DNA from 3 places in the Comamonas sp. AG1104 genome. Region 2 is predicted to be linked to each of the others. Evidence: riboswitches for the same ligand, from Rfam matches in the RefSeq annotation. Region 2 holds a riboswitch; each other region holds the start of a gene.

Region 1 (8,083 bases), on a different contig from region 2:
TCAACAAAATCAATAGCTGCTATCGCCCTACTGTCATTGAATTCAAGGCAGAAACACTCTCAATTCCTTTATTGACAAGCGCTAGCAGCTCCTCTTTTTCAATAGCGCAAAACCGCTTCACAGATAACAAAGCGCCAACATCATGACCGACACCAAGCCTACTCAGAACGCTCCTCAAGCTCCTGCGGCAGCCACGCCCAGCGCCAACCCTGCGGGCCGCCGCAAGGGCCTGACCATCGTGGCGGCCGCTGTCGCCGTGGCCGCCATCGCCTGGGGCGGCTGGCACTGGATGGTGGCCCGCAACTACCAGACCACGGACAACGCCTATGTGGCAGGCAATGTGGTGCAGATCACGCCCCAGGTCGGCGGCACCGTGATCAGCATCGGCGCCGACGATACCGACTATGTCAGGGCCGGCCAGCTGCTGGTGCAGCTGGACCCTGCCGACTATCTGGTGCAGCTGGCCCAGGCCGAGTCGCAACTGGCCCAGACCGCGCGCCAGACCCGCACCCTGTATGCCAACAACGCCCCGCTGGCCGCCCAGGTAGCCCAGCGCGAAGCCGATCTGCTGCGCCTCAAGGCCGATGCCGCCAAGGCCAACGACGATGTGGCGCGGCGCCGCCCCCTCACGGCCACCGGCGCCGTGGGCAAGGAAGAGTTTGACCATGCCAAGGCTCTGGCAGCGGCCGCCAGCAACGCCGTGGCGGCCGCCGAAGCCGCCGTGCGCGCGGCCAAGGCCCAGCTGACGGCCGCCGAAGCCCAGACCAAGGGCACGACGGCCGAGGACTTCCCCGCCGTCATGGCGGCCGCAGCCAAGGTGCGCGAGGCCTATCTGGCCCTGCAGCGCACGCGGCTGATCGCGCCCGTGGACGGTTTTGTGGCCAAGCGCGGCGTGCAACTGGGCCAGCGCGTGGCCGCCGGCTCGCCGCTGCTGACCGTGGTCGATCTGCACAAGCTCTGGGTGGATGCCAACTTCAAGGAAAGCCAGCTGGCCGATCTGCGCATGGGCCAAAAGGTGGAGCTGACCGCCGATGTCTACGGCGACAAGACAACGTACGAAGGCAAGGTCGTGGGCCTGGGCGCAGGCACGGGTGCGGCGTTTGCGCTGCTGCCCGCGCAGAACGCGACCGGCAACTGGATCAAGGTGGTGCAGCGCGTTCCCGTGCGCATCAGCCTCGAGCCCGAGGCGCTCAAGCAGCACCCGCTGCGTGTGGGCCTGTCCATGGACGTGAAGGTCGATATCCGCGACAAGGACGGTCAGGCCCTGGCCAGCACGCCGCGCACCGAGCCCGTGGCCCAGACTACCGTCTATGACGGCAGCCTGGCCCAGGCCGAGCAGCGCATCCAGCACATCATCGCGGGCGACAAGCTGCCGGCGCTGACCCAGCTGGCCGACCTGCCCGCCCCGGTCGCACCCGCTCAGCCCGCCCAGTCCGCAGCCCAAACTGCGCAATAAGACGCGGAATCAGCCATGACTTCCACGACCTCTGACGACCCCGGAGCTGGCGCCTCGCCACCAGCCCCGGCGGCCCGCCCCATGCCGCCAGCCATCGCCCCGCTCAAGGGCGCGCAGCTCGCCCTGGGTACGCTGGCGCTATCGCTGGCCACCTTCATGAACGTGCTGGACTCCTCCATTGCCAACGTGGCCATTCCGGCCATCTCCGGCGATGTGGGCGTCAGCCCCAGCCAGGGCACCTGGGTCATCACCAGCTTTGGTGTGGCCAATGCCATCTCAGTGCCGCTGACGGGCTGGCTCACCCAGCGCTTCGGCGCCGTGCGCCTGTTCACCATGAGCGTGCTGCTGTTCGTGCTGACCTCCTGGCTCTGCGGCTTTGCCTCCTCGCTGGAGATGCTGGTGCTGTTCCGCGTGCTGCAAGGCGCCGTGGCCGGCCCCATGATCCCGCTGTCGCAGACCCTGCTGCTGTCCAGCTATCCGCCCGCCAAGGCCGGTGTGGCGCTATCGCTCTGGGGCGTGACCACGCTGGTCGCGCCGGTGGTCGGGCCACTGCTGGGCGGATGGATCACGGACAATATTTCCTGGCCCTGGATCTTCTACATCAACGTTCCCGTGGGCCTGCTCTCGGCCCTCATGACCTGGAGCATCTACCGCAACCGCGAAACGCCCACGCGCAAGCTGCCTATCGACACCGTGGGCCTGTCCCTGCTCGTGCTCTGGGTGGCGGCGCTGCAGCTGATGCTGGACAAGGGCAAGGAGCTGGACTGGTTTGCCTCCAATGAAATCATCGCCTTTGCGGTGATTGCCGTGGTGGCCTTTGCCGTCTTCGTGGTCTGGGAGCTGACCGACGCCCATCCAGTCGTCGATCTGCGCCTGTTCAAGCGACGCAACTTCGCGGCTGGCTCGATCGCGCTGTCGATCGCCTATGGCCTGTTCTTCGGCAATGTCGTGCTGCTGCCGCTGTGGCTGCAGCAATGGATGGGCTACACCTCCACCTCGGCCGGCCTGGCCCTGGCGCCGGTTGGCCTGCTGGCCATCCTGCTCACGCCAATGGTGGGCCGCAAGGTCGGTGTCTGGGATCCGCGCAAGATGGCCACGATTGCCTTCATCGTGTTTGCCATGGTGCTGTGGATGCGCTCGAAGTTCACCGTGGAGACCGACTTCGCCCATATCCTGATTCCCACGCTGATTCAGGGCGGTGCCATGGCATTTTTCTTCATTCCGCTGACCACCATCACGCTGAGCGGACTGACGCCGGACCGCATTCCTGCCGCCGCTGGTCTGTCCAACTTCGTGCGGATCACGGCTGGTGCCATGGGAACCTCGATTGCCACCACCCTGTGGGAAAGCCGGGCTTCCATGCACCATGCGCATCTGACCGAGTTGCTGGTGCAGGGCCAGGGCACGTTTGCCAGCACGGTCAGAAATCTGCAGGCAGCGGGCATGAGCGCCGAGCAGGCCTATGCCCAGATCAACCGGCTGATCGATCAGCAGGCCTTCACACGGGCCGCCGACGACATCTTTCTGGCATCGTCCTTTCTGTTCCTGAGCCTGATCGTGCTGATCTGGTTCACCAAGCGCCCGGCCTCTGCCGCAGGAGCCTCCGACGCGGCCGCCGGCGCACACTGACAAACTTCAGACAGAATGGGCTGCAAGCGATTGATCCACAATCGCTTGCAGCTATTTTTCTGAAGTTTCTAGGTGCCGGCAGCCTGCTTGTCCAGGCGCCGCAAAAACACCTGCAGCTCCTTGACGACCTGGGCATCGCCCTTGGCCTGAGCGCAGCTCAGCCCTTGCTGCCAGGCGGCTCGCGCCGCCTGCGCATCGCCCAGCGCCAGCTCCACCCTGCCCAGCTGCTTCCAGGCGACGGAGTATTCGGCATCCAGTGCCGTGGCCTTGCGCAGATGCTCGCGCGCCACGCCCATCAGCTCCTCATCGGCATAAGCCTTGCCCAGGGTGTAACGCAGCAAGGCACCGTCCTTGCCGGCAGCCAGCAGATTTTCGAGATTCAGAACCATGGGATTCATTGTGCTTGCTCCTCCTCGAGCAAGTGTCGCATCGGTCCCATGCCAGTGCCCGAATGGCCGTTGCCGCGATACGGCCTCTTGCAAGTTCGCTCTTGCAGCGCAGCAAACCGTCCCAAACTGCGGCAAATGTCTTACTAAGGCGCCCGATCTTGTTTCGCAAACCAAGCCTCTCCACCCCCATCGCCGACTACGAGGACTCGCCTCAGTATTCAGGCGGGCGCTTTCGCAACACGTATCCACGTCCGGCTGACGGCCCCAAGCCTGATGCCGGGACGCTGTGGAAGTTCTTCTTCAACAAGCCGGCCGATTCCGAGCCGGGCAAGGCGCTGCCCGTGCTGCCGCTTAGCACGGCCGAGCTGAACCTCGCGCCCGAACGCAGCCTGTATCGCCTGGGCCATTCCACCTTGCTGATGAAGCTGCGCGGCGGCTGGTGGCTGACGGACCCGGTGTTTTCCGAGCGTGCCTCCCCACTATCGTTTGCCGGCCCCAAGCGCTTTCATGCCCCGCCGATTGCCCTGGACGAGTTGCCTGCCTTGCGCGGCGTGCTGCTCTCGCATGACCACTACGACCACCTGGACCGAGCCACCATTCGAGTGCTTGCGCCCAAGGTAGGCGTTTTTCTCTGCCCTTTGGGAGTGGGAGACAGACTGGCGGCCTGGGGCGTGCCGGCCGACAAGATCGTGCAGCACGACTGGTGGCAGGGCAGCGAGGTCGACGGCCTGCGTTTCACGGCCACGCCCGCCCAGCATTTCTCTGGGCGCAGCCTGCGAGACGGCAACCGTACGCTCTGGTCTTCCTGGACCATAGAAGACCGCCAGGCCGACAGGCCGCTGCGCGTTTTCTTCAGCGGCGATGGCGGCTACTTCGACGGATTTGCCGAAATCGGCAGGCGCTTCGGCCCCTTCGATGTCACATTGATGGAGACCGGAGCCTACGACGCCCACTGGCCCTATGTCCATATGCATCCGGCCCAGACCATGCAAGCCCACCGGGATCTCGGCGGCCAATGGCTGCTGCCCATACACAACGGCACTTTCAACCTCGCCATGCATGCCTGGTGGGATCCCTTCGAGCAAATTCTGAGTCTGGGCAGGCAGCACGGCATAGAGATCGCCACGCCCATGATGGGCGAGCGCCTGGACCTGAGCGCTCCGCATGCCGGCTCGGCCTGGTGGCGTGCCTGTGCCGAGGTCGATATCAAAGGACTGGATCTGCGCCCTGCGCAACCCTGAAAATGCTGCCGACATGGCCGACAATGCCCTCATGGACATTTCGCGCACTTCACACCTTGCCGCAGCCCTGGCCACCTTGCTGCTCGGTGCCTGTTCCCACCTCTCCGATGGCAGTCAGCCCAAGCTGCCTCCGGATGCCGGCACCCCGAGCACGGTTTCCGAGCGGCCGGAGCCGACGCCGGCTCCGTCATTGAACACGCAGCGCAAGCGGTCACAGAGCATGGAATGGCCCGCCTGGATCAATGCAGATTGCACACCCCCCGCCCAGCTCGATCAGCAACCCCGGCCACGCCGCCACACCACGCCCTCCATCAGCGCCCACTGGTTTCCGAACGGGCTGGAAACCACGGTGGTCTTCCGCCTGGAAGTCACGGCTCAGGGTCAGCTCGGCCGTGTGGCCTATCAACCTGCCGATGCCGATCCCCGCATCGTGAATTCCATCATGCGCTCGCTCAAGCTCTGGAAGTTCAAGCCCGGCATGCGCCAGGGCCAGCCCGTGGCAGCCTGCTTCGAGCAGCCCTATCAGTTGGTGTTTCCACGCCAGGAGATTGAGCTCCCCGAGCCTCCATCCTTGAATACCGAGACACGATGAGCGCACAGGCCCAATCCCGGCGATCTGTGCTCGAAAACCCCAAAATCCACTAATTGCGGTGGTGCAGGCACCCTGCCCGCCGCTAGAATCGCCAACGTCAGGAGAGAGTGCCTGCAGCTTGAAGCTGCCTTGCACCGCCGAAGGCGCAGACCCCCACCCGGAGTCAAAACGCTCAGGCAAAAGGACTGACAAACGCTGCAAGGTGTGCGAGCCTGCAGCGTCCCTTGCTGGAGAGAGATGCAGGCCGTCATTTCGTATGTGCGCCAGCATCCACCGAAGGAGCAAACTGTCCGCGAAAGCAAAGACAGTGAATCTCTCAGGTAAAGCGGACAGCAGGGCAAGCCCGCCAAGCATGGCCCAGTCATGCATGGCCACTCATTTGGTTTTGACCACCGGAGCGCTTGCCTGTGACTGCTGCTGCCACTTCTTCCGATCTGCGTTCCACGCCGCTGTTTGCCCTGCACCAGAAACTGGGTGCCCGCATGGTGCCGTTTGCCGGCTACTCCATGCCCGTGCAATACCCTCAAGGCCTGATGGCCGAGCATCTGCACACGCGCAAGGCCGCCGGCCTGTTCGATGTCTCGCACATGGGCCAGTTGCTGTTGCGCGGCCCCGATGCCGCCGCCGCGCTCGAATCGCTGATGCCCGTCGATGTCATCGACCTGGGCCTGCACAAGCAGCGCTACGGACTGCTGCTCGATGAGCAAGGCGGCATTCTCGACGACCTGATGTTCGTCAATCGCGGCGATGATCTGTTCCTCATCGTCAACGGCGCCTGCAAAGAGGCCGATATCACCCATATCCAGAGCGGCATCGGTAACCGCTGCGAGGTCGTCCCACTGCCCGAGCGCGCCCTGCTGGCCCTGCAAGGCCCGCAAGCCGCTGCGGCCCTCTCGCGTCTGATTCCCGGTGTGACGCAACTGGTCTTCATGACCGGCAATCACTTTGACTGGCAAGGCCATGCGCTCTACATCACGCGCAGCGGCTATACGGGCGAGGACGGCTTTGAAATCTCCCTGCCCGGAGAAGCAGCCGAAGCCTTTGCCCAAGCTCTGCTGGCCCAGCCCGAGGTGGCCCCCATCGGTCTGGGCGCGCGCAACTCGCTGCGCCTTGAAGCCGGACTTTGCCTGTACGGCAACGACATAGACACCAGCACCACCCCGGTGGAAGCCGCGCTGAACTGGGCCATGCAGAAGGTGCGCCGCAGCGGCGGCGAGCGCGAGGGCGGCTTTCCCGGTGCGGCCATCGTGCTGGAGCAATTGCAGAACCCTCAGTCGCTGCGCCGCAAGCGCGTGGGCCTGATCGCGCTGGAGCGCATTCCCGTGCGCGAGCCCGCCGTGCTGGAAAACATGGACGGACAGCATATCGGCCACATCACCAGCGGCCTGCTCAGCCCCACGCTCAACCAGCCCGTGGCACTGGCCTATGTCGAGCCCGACTACGCCGCCATTGATACGGAAATCTTCGCCATGGTGCGCGGCAAGCCCGTGCCCATGAAGGTGGTCGCCACGCCATTCGTTCCCACCCGCTACTACCGCGGCTAGGTCTGCCGCCGTGCATGAGACGGGCCACTTTGCCAAACAGCCGCCAGAACACCGCTAAAGTGCGAACTGGACCTTTCTCAAACAACACCCGATTCCCCTGAATCCCCCATCTGGAGCTTTCCATGAGCATCAAGTATTCCAAAGAACACGAGTGGATCAACGCCGCTGACACCAATGCCGCCATCGTCGGCATCACCGTACACGCACAGGATGCGCTGGGCGATGTGGTGTTTGTGGACCTGCCTGCCGTGGGATCCTCCTTCAAGGCCGGCGATGTGGCTGGCGTGGTCGAATCCGTCAAGGCCGCTGCCGATGTCTACATGCCCGTGACCGGCGAGATCGTCGAAGTCAACGAAGCCCTGCGCGATGACCCGTCTCTCGCCAACAGCGACCCACTGGCCGCGGGCTGGTTCTTCAAGGTCAAGATGAGCAATGTGGGCGAGCTCGAAGCTCTGATGGAAGAGACCGCCTACAACGACTTCGCCAAGGACAACTAAGCGTATCAACGGCCCTCGCATTGCGAAGGCCGTTTTTGCATGCAGCCATGAGCACCATTCTGTATTTCGACGATCCGGACATCGGTCTCGCCCGCGAGACCAGCCACCCGACCTTTGCGCGCATCGCGGCCCAGGACTTCTATTACGACTGCGGTGACGACTTCAGCCCCTTCGGCAACGATGATGGCAGCGACACGCTGGCCGCACTTGAAGAGTGGTACCAGGAGCAGACGGGCGGCAAGCCCGCCAAGGCGCTGCGCTTTCTGCGTCAGCAACTGAGCGACTGGGATCTGCCCGTGCCCCAGGACATGCTGGCTCAAGACGAAGCTGCCAAGGCCCAATGGATGGCCAGCGACGACATGAACCAGATCTATCTGCGCTCGGTCTGTCGCGCCCACGTGGCCACCGCCTTTGGTCAGCTCAAGATCACAGGCAGCATCGATGCCGATCTGCACCAGCAAGCCCTGCTTGCCCTGGCCTGCCAGCAATGGCTGAACACCGTGGCGCGCAGCAAATATCCCGATTGGGAATATGCCGACCAGGAAAGCGAACGCCTGGCCCTGATGAACACCGCGCTGGAACAAGCCAGCACTGCTTGAAGCACCGGCCGTATGCCTTCAGGCATACGGCATTCACGCATGCCTGGCATGCAAACCGTCAGTCACAGTATTTGAGAATAGGTCCCTCCCATGCTGATGTCGCCTCCCGCCCCCGTCGCTTCGCTGGAAGCGCTGG
Region 2 (8,083 bases):
TGGCGATTCTGAAGTCGTCATAGCGCAGCTTGATGCCCACGGTGCGCCCCACATAGCCCTTGCGCCGCAGATCCTCGGCCAGCCGCTCGCACAGGTCCGTGAAGATGGCACCCAGCTCGGCCTTGTCGCGCACGGCATGCAGATCGCGCTCGAAGGTGGTCTCGCGGCTCATGGACACCGGTTCGCTCTCGATCACCACGGCGCGCTCGTCCCGCCCCCAGGCCGACTCGTGCAGCCAGTGGCCATAGCTTTTGCCAAACCAGTGCAGCAGCTGCGGCAGGCTTTGCGAGGCCAGGTCGCCGATGGTTTCTATGCCCAGGCTCTTGAGCTTGGCATCGGCCTTGGGGCCTATGCCGTTGACCTTGCGGCAGGCCAGCGGCCAGATCCGGCTTTGCAGGTCTTCGGGCTGGACGATGGAGATGCCGTTGGGCTTGTTGAACTCGCTGGCCATCTTGGCCAGCAGCTTGTTGGGCGCCACGCCGACCGAGCAGGTCAGGCCCGTGGCGTCGAAGATGGATTTCTGGATCAGTCGGGCCAGCACGCGTCCGCCTTCGCGCTGGCCGCCCGGCACGTCGGTGAAGTCGATATAGACCTCGTCCACGCCGCGGTTCTCCATGAGCGGCGCAATCGACACGATGATCTCTTTGAAGGCCCGCGAAAAGCGCCGGTACTCGGCAAAGTCCACGGGCAGAAGAATCGCCTGCGGGCACAGCCTGGCGGCCTTCATCATGCCCATGGCCGAGCCCACGCCGAACTGCCGCGCCGCATAGGTGGCCGTGGTGATCACGCCGCGCCCCGTGTAATCGCGCAGCAGCGGAAAGTCCGCCACCGGGATCTCGGACAGCGGCCGCCCCGCGTGCCGCGCCAGCAGCTCCTCGTCAAAGCTGCGCCGCCCGCCGCCGATCACCACCGGCAGCCCCTTGAGCTGCGGGTAGCGCAGCAGCTCCACGGAGGCGTAGAACGCATCCATGTCCAGATGCGCTATGCGCCTGGATCTGGGCTCGGGGCTGGTGGGAAGATCGCTCACAGTGCCGATTTTGCCTGCGCTGGCAAGAGACGGCATCCATGCATTAAACAAGCACACACGCACCTGAAAACAGCAAGCAGCAGCGTGACCTCAGCCCTGCTGCCTTCAGCCTCCCGCACAGAAAAGAGGAAGGCTCAGACGGTCTCAGGACGAAACCTTGCCCTGCTTGATGTCTTCGAGCTCGTCAAAGCGCATATCGGCATAGCTGATCCAGGTCTTGCGCTTGACCAGCCAGTAACCCAGCCAGAACAGCAGAAACAGCGGAATGCCCAGATAGGTCGAGACCACCCCGCCCCAATCGATGCGTTCTTCCAGGAATGCTTGGTAGTTCTGGCCCAGCGTCACCACCAGACACAGCACGAAGGCAAAGATGGGGCCGAAGGGGAAGGCGCCGGCCTTGTAGGGCAGCAGGCCCACATCGTGACCATGCATGACATAGCCGCGACGGAAACGGTAGTGGCTGACGGCAATGCCCAGCCAGACGATGAACTCCGTCATGCCGGCCAGATTCAGCAGCCAGATATAGACGGCCTGCGGGCTGTAGAGCGAGGAAAACAGGCACAGGCTGGCAACCAGCGTGCTGCCGATCAAGGCTACCAGCGGCACGCCGTTCTGGGTCAACCGGGAGAAGATGCGCGGCGCATTGCCCTCGGTCGCCATGTTGTAGAGCATGCGCGTGGCCGCATACATGCCCGAGTTGCCGGCCGACAGGACCGAGGTCAGGATCACCGCATTCATCACCGTGGCCGCCGACAGCAGGCCTGCGTGCTGGAACACCAGCGTGAACGGGCTCACGGCGATATCGGCCACATCGGTGCGCAGCAGTTGCGGATCGGTATAGGGAATCAGAAAGCCGATGACGACAATCGCCAGCACATAGAACAGCAGGATGCGCCAGAACACCTGGCGAATCGCACGCGGCACGTTCTCGCGCGGGTTCTCGGATTCTCCTGCCGCCACGCCCACCAGCTCTGTGCCCTGGAAGGAATAGGCCACGATCATGGCCACGCCCACAAAGGTCGCGAAATTGCCGACGAATGGCGCATCGCCCGTGGTCCAGTTCTCGAAACCGGGCACATGGCCGTTGCTGATGATGCCGAACAGAATCAGCACGCCGGTGATCAGAAAGGCCACCACGGCCAGCACCTTGATCAGCGCGAACCAATATTCGGCCTCGGCAAAGCCGCGCGCGGAAAACGCGTTCAGCCCCACCATCAGCAGCAGGAACAGGCCGCTCCATAGGATGCCTGGCACATTGGGAAACCAGTAGGCCATGACCAGTTGCGAGGCCACCAGGTCCACCGCCACCACCACAGCCCAGCTGAACCAGAAGTTCCAGCCCAGCGCAAAGCCGAAGCCGCGATCCACATAGCGCGAGGCATAGGTCGAGAAGGAACCGGCCACCGGCATGAAGGCAGCCAGCTCGCCCAGGCTGGTCATGATGTAGTACACCATGATGCCGATGAGCAGATAGGTGAGCACGGCTCCGCCCGGGCCGATCTGGGCAATGGCCGAGCCGGAGGCCACGAACAGGCCCGTGCCGATGGCGCCGCCAATGGCGATCATGCTCAGGTGGCGCTGCTTGAGCACCCGGTGCAAGCGGGGCTGCTTATCGTCACCATCGCCAGTCGGCGCGAGCTGCTGGCTTGAGTTGGGTTGGGACATAAATGTCTTGTTGTAATGGTTTGCGCCCATCCAGACAAAACACCCAACCATCCCGCAGGCGCTGCGACAGGCAACGCAAAAAGGCGACCATGACGGTCGCGGTCAACAAGGACAAAGGAACGAAGCCATGACAGCAGAACGCCATGGCGGATAGGCCAGTTGCATCCTGAATCGGCAGCCACCCCAGTCGGGCGCTTCAATGGCAAAGCGGTGATATCGCCGGGCCAATTGACAGGCAAAGACGATATTTTGCCCAAATACACCAACCTCCATAAGCCGCTGTGCCAATGCAGGGGCTGACTCTGGGGCTGCTCGGGCGTACTTGACAGAGCTTATTGCTATGAACTTAGAAGCACATTGCTATTGAATACATTCATTTTCAAAGGCAAAAAATCAATATTTCATTGAAGGATAAGCGGTAAGTGCTATCAAATATCGCAGACCCGACATGATCAGCCATGGCCGCCCCCTGACGCAGAACTCTAGTAAACCCGTATATCCAGGCGCCGCCGTTCTTCCTACATTTGCCCACAGGCTCTCAGCCCGGTGATGCCGAGAGAGACTGCAGCGCAAACTTGGCGCATGCAGCGCCGAAGGAGCAACCGCCCCGGAAACTCTCAGGCCAAAGGATCGGCATCGCTTTCACACACTCTGAAGAATGTCCGGACGTCATCGTCCGCCGGGCATACCGAAGGAGCAAGCGAGCAGCGCCGCAAGGCCCTGCCTCGTGAATCTCTCAGGTCCAGAACAGAGGGGGCGTCCGCTGCGCATGTTGCGCACGGGCTCCACCCTTGACGCATCTGGAATCTGAATCATGAAGACAATCGCCGTCATCGGCGGTGGCATCACGGGCGTGACCACCGCCTACGCCCTCGCACGCCGCGGATTTTCCGTCACCCTGTTCGAGAAGCAGCGCTATGCCGCCATGGAGACCTCGTTCGCCAATGGCGGCCAGCTCTCGGCCTCGAACGCCGAGGTCTGGACCCATTGGTCCACCATCGTCAAGGGCCTCAAGTGGATGCTCAAGAGCGATGCTCCGCTGCTGCTCAACCCCAAGCCCAGCTGGCACAAGATTTCCTGGTTCTGCCAGTTTCTCGCTGCCATCCCCCATTACGAGAAAAACACCGTGGAGACCGCCAGGCTGGCGATTGCGGCACGCGAGCACCTGTTTGACTGGGCAGCCAGCGAAGGCATTGACTTCGATCTGAAGCAAAAAGGCATCTTGCATATCTACCGCGACCGAGCAGGCTTTGAGCATGCGGGCAAGGTTTCCCAGTTGCTGGCCAAAGGCGGGCTGGAGCGCCGCGCCGTCACGCCCGATGAAATGAAGGCCATCGAGCCGACCCTGTCCGGAACCTTCTATGGCGGCTACTTCACCGAGAGCGACTCCACCGGCGACATCCACAAGTTCACCAGCGGCCTTGCCGCCGCCTGCGAGCGACTGGGCGTGCAATGCCGCTACGGTCAGGAAATCGTGTCGGTGGACAGCAATGGCAAGCAGGCCAGCGTGACCGTGCGCCAGGGTCTGGAAACCGAAACGTCGACCTTCGACGCCATGGTGGTCTGCGCAGGCACGGCCAGCCGCGCGCTGGCCGCCCAGCTCGGCGACAGCGTCAACATCTACCCGGTCAAGGGCTATTCCATCACGGTCAATCTGCCGGACGAAGCCAGCCGCGCCGCAGCTCCCTTGGTGAGCCTGCTGGACGACGAGACCAAGCTGGTCACCAGCCGCCTCGGCGAAGAGCGCTTCCGAGTTGCCGGTACGGCGGAGTTCAACGGCTACAACAAGGACATCCGCGCCGACCGCATCCGCCCGCTCATCGAATGGGTGCAGCAGTGCTTCCCGGGCGTCAGCACGCGCAGCGTCGTGCCCTGGGCGGGCCTGCGCCCCATGATGCCGGACATGCTGCCGCGCGTGGGCCCTGGCAACAAGCCCGGCGTGTTCTACAACACCGGCCACGGCCATCTGGGCTGGACCTTGTCGGCCGTCACCGCCGACATGGTCGGCGATGTCGTGCTGCAGTCCATGGGCAGCGCCAGCAGGCAGTCCCGGCCGGCCACGCTGACCACCGCCAGCGCCTGATAGCTAATTCAAGGAACTGCACCAACAAGCACGGCATCGCGCATCGTCGCTGCAGAAAGCTATTGATTCAGAAGCTTCTTGCGCTTTCTCATGTTTGATTTCAAAGACTTTTAGCTTTGAAAATGAGCACAGACAAGCGCAGGTAGCTCTTGAAATCAGAGCTGCAGACAGATCAGCACCAGGCCCAGCATCATCAGCGCCATGCCCAGCTTTTCCGTCAATGAGAGCTTCTCGCTGAACACCTTGCGCGAGACGATATAGCTGAACACCACCTCCACCATGCCCAGGGTGCGCACGGCAGCGGCCCCCTGCATGGCATAGGCGGTGAACCAGGCCAGCGATGCCGCAGCGCCCATGCTGCCGGCCAGCAGCGAGATGCGCCAGGCCTTGAAGATGGGACGCAGGCCCTGTTCATGGGTTCTGGCAATCCAGGCGCTCATGACGACAGACTGCATGGTCTGCGCGATCAGCACGCCCAAGGCCCCGGACAGCCAGGGCGAGCTCACGCCCAGTGTTGCGATCTCGACCGCGCCGCCGCGAAAGCCCACCGTGGCCAGCGCAAAACAGGCGCCGCAGATCAGCCCGTAGACCGAAGATTTGCTGGTCCAGGCCGAGAGCGTGAACAGTTGCCCGCGCGGCGGCAGCGACAGCATCAGCACGCCCACCGTGGCAAGCACCATGGCCAGCAGCGCCAGCCGGGTCGGCAACTCGTGCAGGAACATGGCGGCAAACAGTGCCACCTGCAGCACCTCGGTCTTGGACAGCGTGACCGCCACGGCAAAGTTGCGCTCCTTCATGGCCATGAGCAAGGCGACCGTGGCTGCGACCTGAAAGAGCGCACCAAGCGCAATCCAGCCCAGATAGGCGGCGCTGAACTTCGGCAGCACCAGGGAAGGATCGCCCAGCGCATACAGCGCCAGCAGATAGACGGCGGCGAACGGCAGGCCGTATAGAAAGCGCACCAGCGTGGCCGGCAGCGTACCGACCTGCGCCGTCAGCGAGCGCTGGGCTGTGTTGCGCACCGTCTGCGCCGCCGCCGCAAACAGCACCACTCCCACCCACAAATATTCCATTCCTATGCCCGACATGACACGCCTTCTCTTTCGTTAGCGCGCCAGCATAGCGCCGGCTGCCGGGCGGCGCTGACGTGATTCGTGCAGTGCACCCGCTTGAGCCAAGGCGACGCGAAGCGCGAGAGGCAACCGTCCTGATGGCGAGGCCTGCTTCCCCGCAAATAAACCACATATCCAGACCATTGCTGCATCTTTAGCTACAATTTCAGCCGGGTGCCCGCCGCACAAGGTGGCGATGGCAGGTGAATGTTCATGCGCAGGTCGGGCCGCCAGCGCGCCAGTCGTCTAGCAATGCAGACGGCACCAGCAGGCATTGCCTCAGGTGCAGCACGCCTTCAGAGCACGACTTCAGACACCTACCAACTCATGGACCCACAAACACTTGTGCAGGCCCCTGCGCCTTCTGCATCCCAGAATTCACCCCGCATCCCCGCGCTGCAATCCGCCACCGAGCGCGTGCAGGCGCAGATCTCGCACCTGCTGCATATCGAATCCTTTGCCGGCATGGTGCTCATGCTGGCCGCTGCAGCAGCCCTTGTCTGGGCCAACTCCGCTGCGGCTCCAAGCTACTTTGCACTGTGGCATGCCCCCGTCGCGCTGACGCTGGGCCCATGGAGCTTCAGCACCGATCTGCATTTCATCGTCAACGACGTGCTGATGACGGTGTTCTTTCTGGTCGTGGGCATGGAGATCCGTCGCGAGCTGCACAACGGCGCGCTGGCCAGCCTGCGCCAGGCCAGTCTGCCCCTGATCGCAGCCATCGGCGGCGTGGCCGTACCCGCACTCATCTACGTGGCCCTGGCAGGCAACGACAGGACGCTGCTCAACGGCTGGGCAATTCCGACGGCGACCGACATCGCGTTTGCCGTGGGCGTGCTGGCCTTGCTGGGCCGCAATATCCCGGGTGCACTGCGTATCTTCCTGCTGGCCCTGGCCATCATCGACGACATCGTTGCCGTGCTCATCATTGCTTTCTTCTACTCCGGCGGCCTGCAGGCCATGGGCTTTGTGGTTGCCGCAGCCGGCGTGCTGCTGGTGCTGCTGTTCAACCGCATGGGCATTGCCGCCGCGCCCCTGTATGTGCTGCCCGGCGCCATTCTCTGGTTCGGCCTGCTCAAGACCGGCGCACACCCCACCCTGGCAGGCGTGGTGCTGGGCCTGATGACGCCCGTGTTTGCCCGCCCTGCCCCCATGCCGCTGCTGATCACGGCACAGACGGCCATGCGCAAGGCTGGCGAGCAGGTGCTCAGCGGCCGGCCCGATCCTCAGCACCTGCTGCAGGAGCTGCGCACCGCCCAGCTCGCACAGCGCGACCTGTTGCCGCCCGCTCTGCGCCTGCCCATGATTCTTCATCCCTGGGTGGCTTTTTGCATCATGCCCATCTTTGCGCTGGCCAACGCCGGCGTGCAGTTCTCGGACATAGACCTGAGCGCTGCCGCACCGCAGACCACGGCCATGGCCGTGCTGCTGGCCCTGGTGCTGGGCAAGCCCCTGGGCGTCTTCATCTGCACCTGGATGGCCGTCAAGAGCGGGCTGTGCAGCCTGCCCGAGGGCCTGAACTGGCGCGGTGTGCTGCTGGTGGGTCTGCTGGCCGGCATAGGCTTTACCATGTCCATCTTTGTCGGGGGCCTGGCCTTTGCAGATGCGAAGCTGCTGGGCGCGGCCAAGCTGGGCATTCTCGCAGGCTCGGCCATGGCAGCCTTGCTGGGGCTGGGCTATGGATTTGCCATGCGCAAGCGCCTGCAGCACGCATAAGCACTTCTCGATCACAATGCCCGGCCGGGCTCGGGGCTGACAAGCGCCCCTGATCAACAAGCTGCAGCCGCCAGACGCGATGAGCGACTGGCGGCTGCAGTTCGTTAGGTGACTAGAATGCCTCCTCGCTCTGGCCCGCAATTCCGGACATCTGAATGCCTGCGCCATGAAGGGCGCCGACTGATGCTCCAGAAGTTCCAGGCCCATAACTGGCGTGAATCAACGATGGCCCGATGGTCGGCGCTCTCACCGTGCCGCTTCGCGGAACGCCCACGCTCTGCCGACTGCTGAACCGTGGGTCCGCCCGGGCATTCAGGGCAAGACATCAGGGCAGTCTCAAATCAAGGTCCGCCTTGCTGTTGCAGGCGGGGCACAGCATATCTACCGCAAAACATCAGAAGAAATGCACAAAAAAATGGCTCACCTTTACTCCGCTGCCGCATTGTTGCTCGCCAGCACCTTGGCAATGGCTCAGCCAGC
Region 3 (8,083 bases), on a different contig from region 2:
CCCAGCCGCGCCTGGCCAGACTGGCGGCAGCGGCGGCACCAGCCAGGCCCGCACCCAGCACCAGGCAGCGGCCGGCCTGGCCCACGGGCGCAGGCAGGCCGTCCGGGCGATGGCGCGGCTCCCATGCCGGGTTGTAGGCTGCATGCAGGTTATGGCGCTTGGGCGGCACGCCGGCGCGCTTCTTGACTTCGAAGCCCTGAGCCTTGAGTGCCTGGCGCACATGGCCGGCCACGCACCAGGTGGCCAGCTGTGTGCCCCGGCGGCAATGGCGGGCAATGTTCTTCATGGCATCTTCATCCCACATCTCGGGGTTGAGCTGGGGGGAGAAACCATCCAGATATACGCTGTCCGCTGTCATCTGCTGCTTGCGCAGCATGGTCCCGGCATCGCCTATATAGAGCGTCAGCAGCACCTGGCCGTTGTCAAACGAGAGGCGATGCACGCCGGGCAGCAGTCCCCACCATTGCTCGGCCAGTTGTTCGCCAAGCGGGCGCAGCTCCTCATCGGCCGGCAGAAATGCGAGCAGATCCTCGCGCGAGACAGGGTAGGCCTCCACCGAGACAAAATGCAGAATGCGCGGGCGTCTGGGGTCGGCTTTCCATGCCGCCCAGGTGACCAGGAAATTCAGGCCGAAGCCAAAGCCGGTTTCCAGAATGCGCCACTGCGCTGCATCGGCCCAGGCAACTGGCAGATCGCAGCCACCGAGAAAAACCTGGCGTGCCTGGTCGAGGCCGCCGAACTCGCTGTGATAGCGATCGCCGAATCTGGAGCTATAGGGGGTGCCATCCGGCATCCATGTGATCGGTTCAGACATGGAAAGTGAAACTACATAGGTAATGCATGGCGCAGTCTAGGTCAGAGCAGCCAGGCAAGGGCCGCCCCGCAGTGATGGCTGCCTCCCCCTCCTGCGTAGCAAGAGAGGGGGAAGGCGCGCAGCGCCACAGGGGGAGTCTCGATCACTCCCAGCGCTGCTGGTACGAAAAAACCGGCAGGCGCCATTTGAAACGAATGGCGGCCAGACGGAAGGCCAGACCGCCGGCAAAACACACGATGGTGCTGATATTGGGGCTGACATCCAGATAGCGCAGGCCCAGGAACATCAGGCATACGGACAGCGACACGCTGGCATACAGCTCGCGGCGGAACACCACGGGGACCTGGTTGCAGAGCACATCGCGCAAGATGCCGCCGCTGATGCCGGTAATCATGCCGGCCATGATGATGACGATGGTCGGGTAGCCCAGCTCCAGCGCGGTATTGCAGCCGATCAGCGAAAAGGCGATCAGTCCCATGGCGTCCAGCAGCAAAAACACCTGCTTGAGCCTGTGCATATGGCGTGCAATCACGGTGGTCAGCAAACCGAAGCTGATGACCAGATACACATATTCAGGGTGCTGGGTCCAGCCGATGGGGTAGTGGCCCAGCACCATGTCGCGGATGGTGCCGCCGCCCAGGGCAGTGACAAAGGCGATGACGACGACGCCGAAGATATCCATATTGCGCCGGCCAGCGGCGAGTGCGCCGGACATGGCTTCGGCGGTAATGGCCACCAGATAGATGACCAGCATGACGGTGAAGTTGGAGGCCTGGAACGAGTCCAGCAAAGAGACGGAAGGAAGCATGAAGGCACTTGAAAATAGACCAGCCACTCACATCGGCGGGAGTGTCCGGCTTGCCTCTCCCGCTGTCCTTTTACCTGAGAGTTGCGCATGAGCACCTTCGCGGTGGACATGCTTGCCCCTTCGGTGAGCCCTGCAGACTTGTGGTTGCGGGCTGCTCTCCAGTTGGCGATATCCGGGTCCTGTCAGACCCACCTGCGGTACTTATTGCCTGAGCGATTATGGGAGTTTGCGCCTTCGGCGGGAACCCTCGAAAGGCTCCGCTCTCCCGCGGGATGGGCGCGATTCTAGCTAGTTTCAGCGACTTTATTCGGGTTAATACCTGTATTGGTGTGTTTCTGCGGCTGCCAGCACGGGGTGCGGAGGGCCGGTCTGAATCTGCCATGGCGCGCACAGGCGCGCGTCTTCGTCTTCGTCTGTGAAACAGTCCGCCATAAAAAACGCATACGCACGACATCGAAGCCCAAAAAACGCAAAGCTCGTCGCAACGAAGGCCATTGCGCTTCGTTTGGCCAGCGCTGCGCCGCAACAAAGCATCCCCACGGCCATTTTTAAGACTCTTCTTATTTCGCTCGTTCGAGTCCGTTCCTAGCCTTGTTCATTCCAGATCAAACGGTCACTGCGAACCTCGGCGTTCGCGCAAGGCCGCAGCGTGTTTGCTCACGCGTGCAAAAGGGGATGGGATGCGATGGAGATTGGTTTCGCTCGGTGGAAAGACGGTTGAAGTGATTCCTGCAACCAGTGCGGGGCGCTCTGCTGATTTCTTTATCGACGGCACGAAATACGAACTCCAAACGATGAGCAACGTGGCCAACCAGACCTCCGATGGGCTCTCCAAATCGCTATCAAGCACGATCATGGATGCGCGAGGGCAGTCGGGCAACATCATCATTGATGCGCGTGGTCAGGCGGGAATGACGCCAGAGATTGCTGAACGGGGGATTGGGCGGGCATTTGGAAATGACAGCCGCAGTGGCTCGAAAATCCAGGGTGTGACGGTGATTACGTCGCAAGGTACTGTGTTTGTGCAGAGGGTTTCGCAATGATCAATGGTTATCCAACAGAGGAAGAGTTGCGAAATCGCATCACGAGGCAGCTGGGGTGGCGCGGACCAACGGATACTGTCGTCCTGTTATGGCATGGGTATTTAGCCGCTCTCTTGGAATGGGGGGTCATAGAGGTTCATTTGTATGACAGTTTGTCGAAGTTGCTTCCACCTATGGGCAGCAAAGAACAGAGTGAGTTATTCGCAGATGAACCACTAAGCCCCGAGCGAGAACGCGAGATAGACGAATATCTGCGTCAGAGCGAGAGTCTCAAAAGCTAGGTGCGTGCCGCGCAGAGCATCAATAGCAGCCAAGTCCGGGCAGGTCTGCGGGGTAACTTTGCTTACGCAAAATTAACTTAACGGTCTGCTTGGCAAAGTAGCCGCAGTCACTACGCTCGCGCTCCGTTTGGTACGGCTACCGCTGCGGACGCGGCCCTTGCGCCCTTGGTGTTTACCAAACCTCCGTTATGTATTGCGCCCCTTGTCCTGCGAGTGGGGCCCATGGCTCACTGCGTGTAGCCAAGAGCCACCCGCTTAAACATCCATATCTTGAGGAGATAGGCATTTGCATGGATGGAGATGTTCATAACAATTCGGTCTGCGCTAACAGCCATTAGCGGCTCTGCACCCTTACCCCGACACCTGTATACATACAAGCGGCTCTAGTGATGTGGTGGCCCTCTATCAGTCACTCGGCGGAGGCGTGCTTGGCTCGGATAAAAGCGAAGACTGAGGTTGATACAGGGTCGACTAATCAATGCACGATGGGAGAAGGTGCTGTGCAAGCGGTGTTAGGTGTGCAAAGCCAAACAGCGCGAGAACCCAGCTCAAGCATCGGTTTGATACCAGATAGCGATGGTGTCATCTGCTTCGCAGACTCGGGCTCTCCAACAACCCATACCCGGTGTTTGGTTGTGCACAAAGCATGGTTTGCATCCTGTTTTTCAAGGAGTAAATGGCTTGCGCTATTTGGAGAGAATGCTGCGGCATCCAGCAGTTCCTTCCTCCAGTTGTCGGACTTTGATGCTTTGGCGGCTTGCCAGTCATCGACGACCCAAGGGATCTGGCCTGTGTGCATGTAGAAAGGAGCGCCGTAGTACAACTGTCCGAGCATCATGATCCGATCGTCGGGCTGCACCGGCAGCGCGGCCAGGCGGTCCCAACGAGCTTTCTGTGGAACACCTTTGGTGCCGAAGCCGATAGCCAGCGCCGTGCAAAGAGCCGCCGAAGCTCCAATAGTGAGAGCGAGCTTGGGTCTCACCCGTAGTACGTTCGACCCATCACCATCGAGAGTCGTTTGCCAGACTCGGGCGATCAGGTAGGCCAGAGGTGGAAGTGCCGGCAGCACATAGCCCACGATCTTGCTGCTGGGAATTGAAAAGAAGGCCACCACAGCCAACAGCCAGACCACCATATACCGATCGAGGCTCGTTTGAGCAGGGTGTGAGTCAGATTTGGGCATGAACTCTTGCTGAGCCCGCCATTGCCTGAACAGCATATAGATTCCAGCCAGAGTCCATGGAAGACATGCAAGTGCGATCACCGCCAGGTAGAACCACCATGGCTGCGGGTTGTTGAAGCCCGTTTCGGTGTAGCGCTGGAAATGCTGTGTAACGAAGAAGTAATGAAAAAACTGCGGATGCTGCTTTTGCGCAAACCATGCCCATGGCCCCGCAACCGCCAGTATGGCAAGCCACACTGGCGGGTAAAGGGGAAGCGCCATTTGCTTCCAGCGACGCTCCCAGAGCATCCATATTGACCAAATCAAGCCCGGTAACACCAGGCCAATGAGCCCTTTGGCGAGAAAGCCGAGACCTGCAAAAACACCAGCTGCCGTGATCCAGGAGCGCCACGTCTTGCCGAGGTCCGCCTCTATCGTGGCAATGAATGCACAGGTGGTGCAGGCGCACATGCAACCAGCCAGCAGCATGTCCATATTGGAGTACTGAGCGGCCAAATAAGCGAAGGGCATCGTGAGGAAGATGATCGCCGCAGTTATGGCGGTCGAGGTGCTTGTGTAGCGTCTGGCTAGAACCAGCAGGCTCATCGATGCCAGCCATGCTCCCAGCATGGACGGCACGCGCGCCACCCATGCATGCACACCGAACAGCTCATAGCCACCGGCTGCAAGCCAGTAGTACAGAGGTGGTTTGTGAAAGAAGGGGAGCCCGTTGAGATGAGGCGTCACCCAATTTCCGGTGCGCAGCATATCCAAGGCAATGACGGCATAGCGCCCCTCATCCGGGTCGCTCAATGGGCGAATCCACGCAAAGGCCAAGATCCACAGCGCCATCGCCAGGCCCCAAAGGACTGCGTCGTCGAGCCTGCTGCGTGAAGCCTTCACGCTCAGAGTGGTAGCGGTTTGCATGGATCAGACCAGGCCGCAGAGTGAAATAACGGGGGGCGCAGCGCATTCGCTTCTGGCTACAACCTCAAACTTTTGCATCTTTACTAGCAGCATCACTGACCCCTTCGGCTAAACATGCCGTGATGTGCTTGGATAGATCCAGCTCACCTGCTGTTATTGCTGGCTGGAATCTAGGCTTTGCAACTTATCAATTCCTTAAGACTCTCGCGCGGAAGATGCTTGCTTGATATGCAAACGGCGTTGTTGCATAAATTGCAGTGCCGCAGGTCGTAGGCTTGCGTCATGAGCCAGTTCAGCAAACTTCGCTACCGCACCACCGACTGCCTCAGCTACAACGCAGCCTTGAAGTCACGAAGCTCGTTGACCATCTGGCTCGACAAGCGCATGCAATGGTTTGCCGCGGCCAGCGGCAAACGCGGGCGAAGCCCGAAGTTCTCGGATGCCGCCATTCAGTTTTGCCTGACCATGAAGAATCTGTTCGGCTTGGCACTGCGCCATGGTGGAGTCACTTTTGCATTTGTGAGGGCTGCATTTGCTCGTGGACTCGACGGGCATCAAGTTCTTGGGTGAAGGCGAGTGGAAATGCAAAAAGCACGGCGCTGAGCGTCGTCGTCAATGGCGCAACTCCCTCTCAACGAAGCCGTGCTCGGTTTGACCGGTGATGGGGCCTATGACACACAGCCCGTGTATGAGGCGGTGATTCAACGGGGCGCAGTCCCCATCATTCCTCCGAGAAAGAACGCACGGATACGCAAAGACGATGCCTGCGCGTATCGCAATGCGGCACTCGCCGCATGCAGGCGTTTGGGTCGAAGGATATGGAAAGTCTGGAGTGGCTATCACCGGCGAAGCTTGGTGAATAGCAAGATGAACTGCATCAAACGACTGGGCGAGCGGGTCATGTCCAGAACCTTTGAACGGCAAGTCAATGAGCTGCATATCAGGGCAGCCATATTGGACCGATTCACTGAGCTGGGCCGTCCTCAGACGGCAGCCGTGGCCTAGCCACGGCCGGGGCTTGGGGAGGCTCGCCTCAAACTTGATTTATGCAACAGTGCCCCTTACGAAAAATTCTCTTATCAAAAATACTCAATCAAAGAATATCTGTAAGAAAAATTCCATTTATCTCGAACTTGAAATTCACACAAAAAATCGGTTTTAAATGATACCTGTCAGCATCGCATATCTGACAGCTTGTGCTCTGGTTCTGACCTGCATTTTTCCATAAATATTTTTTACATGTGTTGCCACAGTCAATGGGCTGATTTCCAGGTAGGACGCAACCTCTTGAGTGCTTTTCCCTTGAGCTATCAATTTCAATATATCTATCTCTCTTTCAGTCAGCGACTCAAATTTTTTATGCGTGGAGATGTTTTCCCCCTGCATAGATGCCTTGAATATTTTGGGAATGATTTTCTTCGCCACTCGCGGCGAAATCGCAGCCCCTCCATTGGCGACTTCCAGCACAGCCTGCAAATAGCTTCCAAACCATGAATTCTTCACAAGGTATCCCACAGCGCCTCTCTTAAGAGCTTCCATGGCGGCATCATCGTTTTCACTTGCAGAAATTGCGATGCATAGCACCTCAGGTCTTTTTAGCTGGATCGACTCCAGCAGCTCAGCTCCTTGACCTTCGCCAGTAGACAGGTCAATGAGGAGTACATCGAACTCTTGCGAAAAGATGCTCTTACGAGCCTCTTTGTAGCTGGACGCCTGCCCTACCAGAAGAGTGCGCGGGTCACGCATGAGCTCCTGCGAGATCACGTTCCTGATGTGTCTGTCTTCGTCGACCAGAAAGACTCGCACAGGTTGGCTCTGCTGACCTTTCATGTCGGACGGCCACATGCCACCGAAAGCAATAGATGCGCCTTCAGTTCTGCCGACGTCAGACCGTGAACTCATAGATGCGTCGGTTAGATACATGTGACACCCCAGCAGATCGATTGGTTGGAAGTCACGCAGAAAATAGAATTTGTTTTACTGAAAATCCATAGAAAACAAATAAAGAAAAATTGAGTTTAATTTCTTACATATTAATACTCAAATACAAGGTATTAACCATCCTGGAAATAAATCTAGATAAAAACCCTTTGTTTTTGAAATAATTGTCTTAAAAATAATCTGTAATAAAGATTACATTTTTTATCATTGTAGGAATTTTTCCAAGGGTGCTATTTATTCAATAGCGCATCATCCTCAATCCACAAGAAATGAGTCATCTTTTTATCATTTTAAATTTGCAAAAAAATATCTTTGAATAGGGTATTACTGTTTTCTTAACATTTTCTGAAACTGCCACTACCGAATGCCTGTTTTGGAAAGTAACTAAGCACTCCAAAACTTGACGACGGTTAACAGGGGCCTTTTGCAGGTCTGCAAATGGTCTTTTGCTCACACACACTCTCTCTTTCACTTGTCTGAAAACTCGCTATTCAAAGGAATGATCATGAAAAAGTCTCTGATTGCCATGGCGGTTATTGCGTTGACTGGTGTTGCCTCTGCTGCCGTGAGCAGCTCAAGCATTGCAGCCACAAACACGACGTCGAGTGCATCTTCTGGCACGGTGTCGGGTGCTGCCAGCTCGGGCAACGGTGCTGCGCTGAGTTCAAATAGCGCCACTTCCGGTGCGACTTCCAATGCCAATGCTGCTGGTGGCGGCTTCGCTATTGGACCTTTCGGCGCCGGTGGAGCAACTGTCGGTGGTAGCGCCACTACTTTCGGTAACGTGAAGAGCCTTTCGGCAACCTCGGGCAACGCAGTTGCTGGTGGTGGCGCAGCAACCAATGCCAATGCGGGCTCGGCTGCTGCTGCCGGCTATAACGCAGGACCCGTCAGCGGCACTGCCTTCGGCGGCGCCTCTTCTCAGACAGCGAATGTTGCTGCAACTGGCGCCGGCCCTGGCGGCGGCTTGGCTTACGTCAACAACAATGCTGGCACCACCTCTGGCTACAACGCCACATCAGGAGCCGTTTCCTCACCTTGGGGCTCGTTGACCAACACCACATCGAACGCAGGCTCTGTGGGTACCGTCCACCAGAATGCGGGTTC

What was found. Region 2 has a riboswitch for glycine ahead of DFO48_RS07120 (D-amino acid dehydrogenase). Riboswitches for the same ligand answer to the same signal wherever they lie in the genome.
Region 1: it holds a riboswitch for glycine, as region 2 does, so the genes downstream of both, gcvT (glycine cleavage system aminomethyltransferase GcvT) here and DFO48_RS07120 (D-amino acid dehydrogenase) in region 2, are expected to answer to the same signal.
Region 3: it holds a riboswitch for glycine, as region 2 does, so the genes downstream of both, DFO48_RS20320 (trimeric intracellular cation channel family protein) here and DFO48_RS07120 (D-amino acid dehydrogenase) in region 2, are expected to answer to the same signal.

The regions. Positions count from the first base shown of each region.
Region 1 is NZ_QQAS01000001.1:618,376-626,458, reverse strand. Features, by position in the region: gene DFO48_RS02735 (HlyD family efflux transporter periplasmic adaptor subunit) at 143-1,456, shown strand; gene DFO48_RS02730 (DHA2 family efflux MFS transporter permease subunit) at 1,472-3,085, shown strand; gene DFO48_RS02725 (hypothetical protein) at 3,154-3,483, opposite strand; gene DFO48_RS02720 (MBL fold metallo-hydrolase) at 3,633-4,715, shown strand; gene DFO48_RS02715 (energy transducer TonB) at 4,729-5,307, shown strand; glycine riboswitch at 5,396-5,505, shown strand; glycine riboswitch at 5,525-5,650, shown strand; gene gcvT (glycine cleavage system aminomethyltransferase GcvT) at 5,715-6,851, shown strand; gene gcvH (glycine cleavage system protein GcvH) at 6,974-7,348, shown strand; gene DFO48_RS02700 (hypothetical protein) at 7,396-7,947, shown strand; gene gcvP (aminomethyl-transferring glycine dehydrogenase) at 8,038-8,083, shown strand, end outside.
Region 2 is NZ_QQAS01000002.1:541,420-549,502, reverse strand. Features, by position in the region: gene dinB (DNA polymerase IV) at 1-970, opposite strand, end outside; gene DFO48_RS07125 (amino acid permease) at 1,172-2,692, opposite strand; glycine riboswitch at 3,236-3,335, shown strand; gene DFO48_RS07120 (D-amino acid dehydrogenase) at 3,507-4,775, shown strand; gene DFO48_RS07115 (DMT family transporter) at 4,931-5,863, opposite strand; gene nhaA (Na+/H+ antiporter NhaA) at 6,215-7,603, shown strand; gene DFO48_RS07105 (tetratricopeptide repeat protein) at 8,019-8,083, shown strand, end outside.
Region 3 is NZ_QQAS01000007.1:239,721-247,803, forward strand. Features, by position in the region: gene mnmC (FAD-dependent 5-carboxymethylaminomethyl-2-thiouridine(34) oxidoreductase MnmC) at 1-793, opposite strand, end outside; gene DFO48_RS20320 (trimeric intracellular cation channel family protein) at 957-1,622, opposite strand; glycine riboswitch at 1,675-1,794, opposite strand; glycine riboswitch at 1,808-1,900, opposite strand; gene DFO48_RS20325 (hypothetical protein) at 2,276-2,665, shown strand; gene DFO48_RS20335 (glycosyltransferase family 39 protein) at 3,422-5,035, opposite strand; partial or broken gene DFO48_RS20340 (transposase) at 5,318-6,040, shown strand; gene DFO48_RS20345 (LuxR C-terminal-related transcriptional regulator) at 6,194-6,958, opposite strand; partial or broken gene DFO48_RS25725 (hypothetical protein) at 7,377-8,083, shown strand, end outside.